Regions from separate parts of the Priestia sp. 179-F W1.4 NHS genome, predicted to be linked through region 1. Evidence: riboswitches for the same ligand, from Rfam matches in the RefSeq annotation. Region 1 holds a riboswitch; each other region holds the start of a gene.
What was found. Region 1 has a riboswitch for cobalamin ahead of metE (5-methyltetrahydropteroyltriglutamate--homocysteine S-methyltransferase). Riboswitches for the same ligand answer to the same signal wherever they lie in the genome.
Positions count from the first base shown of each region.

Region 2: it holds a riboswitch for cobalamin, as region 1 does, so the genes downstream of both, ACH0CI_RS21120 ((2Fe-2S) ferredoxin domain-containing protein) here and metE (5-methyltetrahydropteroyltriglutamate--homocysteine S-methyltransferase) in region 1, are expected to answer to the same signal.
Region 3: it holds a riboswitch for cobalamin, as region 1 does, so the genes downstream of both, ACH0CI_RS16085 (ABC transporter substrate-binding protein) here and metE (5-methyltetrahydropteroyltriglutamate--homocysteine S-methyltransferase) in region 1, are expected to answer to the same signal.

Region 1 is NZ_JBIQFF010000001.1:1,251,901-1,254,165, forward strand. Features, by position in the region: gene ACH0CI_RS06570 (hypothetical protein) at 182-433, shown strand; SAM riboswitch class I at 514-624, shown strand; cobalamin riboswitch at 704-892, shown strand; gene metE (5-methyltetrahydropteroyltriglutamate--homocysteine S-methyltransferase) at 1,046-2,265, shown strand, end outside.
Region 2 is NZ_JBIQFF010000005.1:119,625-121,889, forward strand. Features, by position in the region: gene cobJ (precorrin-3B C(17)-methyltransferase) at 1-716, opposite strand, end outside; gene ACH0CI_RS21120 ((2Fe-2S) ferredoxin domain-containing protein) at 730-1,110, opposite strand; cobalamin riboswitch at 1,212-1,391, opposite strand; cobalamin riboswitch at 1,510-1,688, opposite strand; gene ACH0CI_RS21125 (hypothetical protein) at 1,835-1,993, opposite strand.
Region 3 is NZ_JBIQFF010000003.1:175,995-178,259, forward strand. Features, by position in the region: gene ACH0CI_RS16080 (thioredoxin family protein) at 84-398, shown strand; cobalamin riboswitch at 489-621, shown strand; gene ACH0CI_RS16085 (ABC transporter substrate-binding protein) at 881-1,840, shown strand; gene ACH0CI_RS16090 (adenosylcobinamide amidohydrolase) at 1,929-2,265, shown strand, end outside.

The DNA.
Region 1 (2,265 bases):
TTATAATAGATAATGAATGATGATATATTCTCTATATTTGTCATATATTTGTATTACATATGTAATTGAAGAAAAACATTCACTTGATATACTGTTTAATGACTTAACTTTATCTTAACATTCACAGTGAAATGCCTGTTTATAGAAACTTAGAACATACACAGCAAATGGAGGAGCTATCATGGCAAACGAAAAGATGCAAGAAGGACTCAATCGTTTTATTAAGGAAGATTTAAATGACCTTTTAGGTAGACTGTTCCCCCTAATGGACCGAGAATGTGCGGAAGAAAAGAGATTGCTTATCGAAACGGCGGTAGAGTACATTTATTCTTCAGGGTATCATCAAGGAGCAAAAGACTTGATCGAAACACATCGAAAAGATGATTACAAATTATTAAGGCAAAAATTAGCGTCAACGCCTCCTGAAAACTAATTTTTTTGAAATTTCTTTTGACAACATAAATGTAAGGTGTTAAGATGACTCTACATTCAAAATATTATAAACAATTAAAACTCTTATTGAGAGAGGCGGAGGGACTGGCCCTGTGAAGCCCGGCAACCATTTAACAATCTTGTTAAAAAGGTGCTACATCCTGCAAAGCGTACAGCTTTGAAAAATAAGAGAGGATTTCATAGATACTATGCCTCTCTATTCATGATAGAGAGGCTTTTTATTTTATGTAAAGGTATTTTGAATGAACAATTTCATAGAAATGCATCAGGTGCTGTGTAACGAATGTACGCAGCTTAAAAGGGAAGACCGGTGAAAAGCCGGCGCGGTCCCGCCACTGTAATGGGGAGTAACTTATTAACCACTGTTTCATGCTGAAATGGGAAGGGATAGGAAGCGATGAACCTAAGTCAGGAGACCTGCCTGTTGTATGCACTTAAGCTCTACGGGATATAGAGAGGAGTGAGGAATACGTGTTGAGAAAAACAGACTATCTCAACTTTAGTTAAGTATGCGTATCATCTCTCTTTTCATTTCGAAAAGAGAGATTTTTTAGTTTAGCGGAAAAAAAGAAATATACAGGGAGTGGAAAAAATGAGCAGTGTAAAAAGTTCAAATGTAGGTTATCCAAGAATTGGTGAAAAACGAGAATGGAAAAAAGCGCTTGAGCAGTTTTGGGCAGGAAAGCTAGAGAAAGATATCTTTCTTCAGGAAATTGAAGCTCTTCGTCTAGGACATCTAAAAAAACAGCGTGACGCAGGAATTGAATTAATTCCAGTCGGCGATTTTAGCTTATACGATCACGTGTTAGATACAGCCGCTATGTTTGGTTTGGTGCCAAAGCGCTTTGAATATAACGGAGGCCCGGTATCCCTTGAAACGTACTTTGACATCGCGCGAGGAACAAAAGGTGCGGTAGCCTCTACGATGACAAAATGGTTTAACACAAATTATCACTATATCGTACCCGAGCTTGAGGAATGTACGCCGGCACTTGTAGAAAATCGCCCGCTTCAATTTTACAAAGAAGCAAAGCAAAAGCTGAATATCAAAGGCAAACCCGTTATTTTAGGTCCAGTAACATTTGTGAAGCTGTCAAAAGGATATAAAAAAAGTGAGTTTAAAAAAGTAGTTGAACAGTTTGTTCCTCTTTATGCAACAATCTTAGCGGAGCTGGAGGCAGAAGGGGTCGAGTGGGTACAAATAGATGAGCCAATTTTAGCTACAACGCTATCGAAAGAAGACCTGGCACTGTATAAAGAAGTCTATGAAGCTTTGAAAAAAGCGGCACCGAATGTAAAAGTCATTTTGCAGACGTACTTTGACAGCGTAGATTACTATAAAGAAGTAGTTGCTCTTCCTGTTCATGGTATTGGCTTAGATTTTGTACATGACCGAGGCGAAAATCTCACGGCGCTTAATAAATATGGTTTTCCAACTGATAAAGTGCTGGCAGCAGGAGTGATTGACGGACGAAACATTTGGCGTGAAAACTTGGACGAACAGCTTTTAACAATCAGTGAAATTGAAGAAGCCGTATCAAAAGACCGTTTGATTCTGCAGCCTTCATCAAGTTTATTACATGTTCCTGTCACGGTGAAAAGCGAAAAAACCATTGAGCCAATTCTAAAAAACGCGCTGTCTTTTGCAGATGAAAAGCTGAAGGAAATCTCGCTGTTAACAAAAGCGGTGCAGCAAGGAAAAGAAGCAATAGAAAAAGAAATAAGTGTAAGCAAACAAGCGATTCAAGCATTAAATGGATCATCTGTTCGAAATCATCAAGACGTGCAAAAAGAGCTGAAGCAGCTGCACAG
Region 2 (2,265 bases), on a different contig from region 1:
AAGTCATCGTAAAAGAACGTAGATGAATTTCCGACAACAACGGTAGTCAGCATGCCTATTTCATGATTTAACATGTCTTTTAAATTGGTCATTACCACTTCTTCACGGTCACGATAAGCGCTTTTCACAAGACCAACAGGCGTATCGGGGGAACGGTATTTTAATAAAATCCTTTGCGCTTCCACAATTTGTCTTGTGCGTCTTCCGCTTTTCGGATTATAAAAAGCTACTACAAAATCTGCTTGTGCAGCTGCTTCGATTCGTTTTTCGATTAACTCCCAAGGCGTAAGGTGGTCACTTAAACTAATCGTACAGGCATCATGCATCACGGGCGCCCCAAGGAGGGATGCGCATGAATTAATAGCCGAAATGCCAGGAATCACTTCCAGCTCTACGCCCGTTTCTTTTTTCCATCCTTTTTCAATCAACACTTCATACACAAGGCCGGCCATTCCGTATACTCCTGCATCTCCGCTTGAAATGACCGCCACGGTTTTTCCCGCTTCAGCTTGCTTTACGGCTTCTTGTGCACGGCTTACTTCTTCGGTCATTCCTGTACTAATAATTTGCTGATTCGTTAATAGTCCTTGAATTAATTCCACATAGGTTTTATAACCAATAATCATATCACTTTCTTGAATGGCTTCTCTTGCTCGCTGTGTAATATGTTCAAAGCTTCCTGGGCCGAATCCAATAACTAACAGTTTACCTTTCATGCTAGCTCCTCCTTTATGCGTTACTTTTTACTTTGTCAATTCCTTCTATGGAGTCACTCTTTTCCGGAGAAACAAAACCGTTTTGATCATATTCATAAATAAGTGATTCCTTTATACTGCAGCCTCCTGCTAAATGTTCTTCAACAATTCGATGAGCTACGTTTTCAGTGACCTGCTTGTACCAATCTCCTGAAGGGTACACTATAGCTACAGGAGCATCTTTGCATCTTCCGTTACAGCGCGTACGGGTTGTGTGAACCGCTTCATCTAGATTCAGTTCAGTCACTTTATTTCGAATAGCTTGCGTGGCTTCTTCTCCACCTTTTCTCATACAGCTGCTTCCATTACAAATCAATACGTGATGTTTTGTTCCATTTAAGTTCCACGTCGTCACACTTATTCGCTCCTTTACTAAAAAAACGCCTCTATCAATGATAGAGGCGCAGAAAAATTCAAACTAAGTTTTTGCACTTCCACCTATATCCCGTAGGGTAAGCTTCGCATTAGAAAAAGGCTGGTTTCCTGGCTTCGATTCATCACTTGATTGCGCCTTCCCGAATACAGTGGCATATGCAATCAGCTCCTCTTCACAGTGGCGGGTACCGCGCTGGCTTCACACCAGACTTCCCATTTAACGCAATGTGAACATTGCGCACCTTTTTTGCACGATATGTAGTTTTGTGCTACGAGAAAAACCCGCTTCGCTAATATGCGAGCGGGTAAAACGTCAGAATAAAAGTGTACACGAATGCCACTTTAAGCCAACGTTTCCCTTCCCGCTCCCCGGAGAAATAGAAACTTCACAATAAAGACAGGTCTCCTGACTTGTGTATCATTCTACTTGAGAACCTTCCCGTGATTTTTCCACAGTGGTTATACTCGTTCGTCCACACTTACAGTTGCGGGGGCAGTACTGGTCTTTCACCAGTTTCCCTATTAAGCCTTCTTGGCATCTTTACTGTTGCTGTTTGATATATATGAACCTTTTAAACTATCAGAATAATAGAAGTAACTACCATATCATAGCGTACATTTTTTTTTATTTCAACTCTATTCTTTTCGTAAGATACAAGAAGCTATAAAAAAACAAGAGCATAAAGTCAGCTCTTGTTTTTTCATTATATAGCTACTAATGTTAAATGAGGATCATTATAATACACGACTTCTGAAAGAACTTTACAGCCATTTGTTTTTGCAAAAGCTTCTCTCGCCTGCGTTTCAGTTTCAAATTCAAACATTTTCATTTCTTTTCCAGCATATACCGTCAGTACCCACATGAAAAGATTCGCCTCCGATTATTGTAGTGATCGCTATATCCACATTATGACGAAACCATATCCTTTTGAAAACCCATTCTACAAAACTTGTCACAAGAAACTTTTAAAAATTTAAAAACATTTTAACTTCTGTAAATGAACAAAATGTACAAAAGGTTTAAGCCGTATTATACCTCTTTAAAAAAGGTGCTTTTTTTACCAACTGTTGCTTCACCAGTAAAAAAATATATAGTATTTATTAAAAAAAGAAGCCGGACAGCTGGCTTCTTTTT
Region 3 (2,265 bases), on a different contig from region 1:
CGATAAAAAAATCGTTTATAATGAAGTCAGACTTCTTACTATAGAATTGTAGGAAGGAACGAATAGACGCTGGAGGTAACACAATGAAACAATTTACGGAAGAAAAACAATTTCGCCAACAAATTAAGAATGAAACACTAAGCGTTGGGATTTTTACGACAACGTGGTGTCCTGATTGCAAACGTTTGGATATGTTTATTGATGAAATCGTTGACGAAAATACAGATAAAGCATGGTTTAAAATTGACAAGGATGAGTTTGAAGAACTTTCTGCTGAAAACAATGTAATGGGTATTCCTTCTCTTCTTGTATATAAAAACGGTGAAAAAATTGCGCACCTGCACAGTGCAAATGCTAAAACGCCTGAAGCGGTCCGTGAATTTTTAGAAACTCTTTAATTCCCTAAGCTGCGAGAGCATTCTCGCAGCTTTTTTTGTGAGAATGGCTATTTCCATTTTTCGATGAGTGGGGTATACTAGGACAAGTGAATAATCGTAAAGCAATAAGGTCTCAATTTAAAGATTGAGTGAAAAGGGAAGTCTGGTGAAAAACCAGCGCGGTCCCGCCACTGTAAGCGCTTTGTGCGTAAGTCAGGAGACCTGCCTTATTGTTAGCTGTGAAACCTTCGAGGAAGGGTGAAGCAGGGTAATGAACATACATATCAAGTATAGTTAACGGATTCTTTTCCTGCTTATCTTGACGTTACCTGCTTTGCTTTCAATTGAAAGTAAAGCTTTTTTATTTTGAAGCTGCTGCCGAGCAGTATACATAGTCAAAGCGGAAAAAACGGGATAGCGCTGCTTTTTGCATGATCATTTGCTTTTTCTTTAACGTGGAGGTTTCGTATTCACAATGAACAATATATAGGGGGAGTATTTAGATGAAAAAATGGCTTTCGTATTCCATTATTGCGCTGTTAGTCATCGTACTTGCTGCATGCGGTGCAGGCAGCAAAAGCAACAGTGATAAAAAAACGAAGCAAGATACAGAACAAACGTCACAAGCTGCGTTTCCAGTGAAGGTAAAAGACGCGCGTGATAAAGAAATTACGTTGAAAAAACAGCCTAAGAAAATTGTTTCATTAATGCCAAGTAATACGGAGATTGTATATGCCCTTGGCCTTGAAAAAGAGTTAGTCGGTGTCACAAGCAACGATGATTATCCTAAAAGCGTAAAGAAAAAAGCGCAGGTGGGAGATATGAACGTTAATGCAGAAAAAGTTATTGCTTTAAATCCTGATTTAGTACTGGCACACGCTTCAAGTATGGGCGTTTCAGATGAAGTATTTAAACAAATTGAAAGTGCGGGTATTCCGGTATTTGTTGTAAAAGATTCAACAACGTTTGATACGGTTTATGATTCTATTACGCAAATTGGTAAATTAACGGGTAAAACAAAAGAAGCTAATCAAACAATTAAAGACATGAAAGAAAAAGTAGCTTCAATTGAGAAAAAAGCAAAAACGATTTCAAAAGAAGATCGTAAAAAAGTATGGATAGAGGTATCGGGAGCTCCTGAGATTTATACAACAGGAAAAGGTACGTTCATGAACGAAATGCTTACTATGATCGGTGCTGATAACGTAGCGGCTAGTGAAAAGGGTTGGGTTAAGTTTTCTGAAGAGCAAGTTGTTAAGTTAAACCCTGACGTTATTATCGCAACGTATGATGCAGACAAAAATGAGATTATGAAGCGTCCCGCTTGGAGCAGCATGACTGCTGTAAAAGAGGGGAATATTGAAAAGGTTGATCAAAACAAAATCAACCGCTTAGGACCTCGTATTGTAGATGGCTTAGAGGACTTAGCAAAAGCAGTATACCCTGAGGTGTACAATAAATAAAAAGAGGGACCATATTCCAGTTCGAATTGAAAAGGGGATTGGTCCCTTTTCACATCTTAAAATTGAAGAACGGCCTGAGCTTTTAATCATGAAAACCGAGACTTCTTATAAAACATACAGCTCAGGCGTTTTAGGAACAGGCATCACGGAAACGGACACCTTTTACAATCGATTTGTTCATAAAGACTATTATTCAGATACCCCTTCTTTAGAGTATGAGCAATATTTGATGAAAGAAAATGTGCGCCATGAGCAAATCGTAGGGTTGATGACAGCGGTTTGGTTAAAAGAAAGAGCGATTTACTGTTATGAAGGCTACGGAGTAAGAGTAGCTTCCGTGATAACGGCTGGAGTAGGAAACGCAGTGGATATTACAGCTGACGAAGCTGTCCCTTTCTATTCCTCTCCCGGTACAATTAATATGT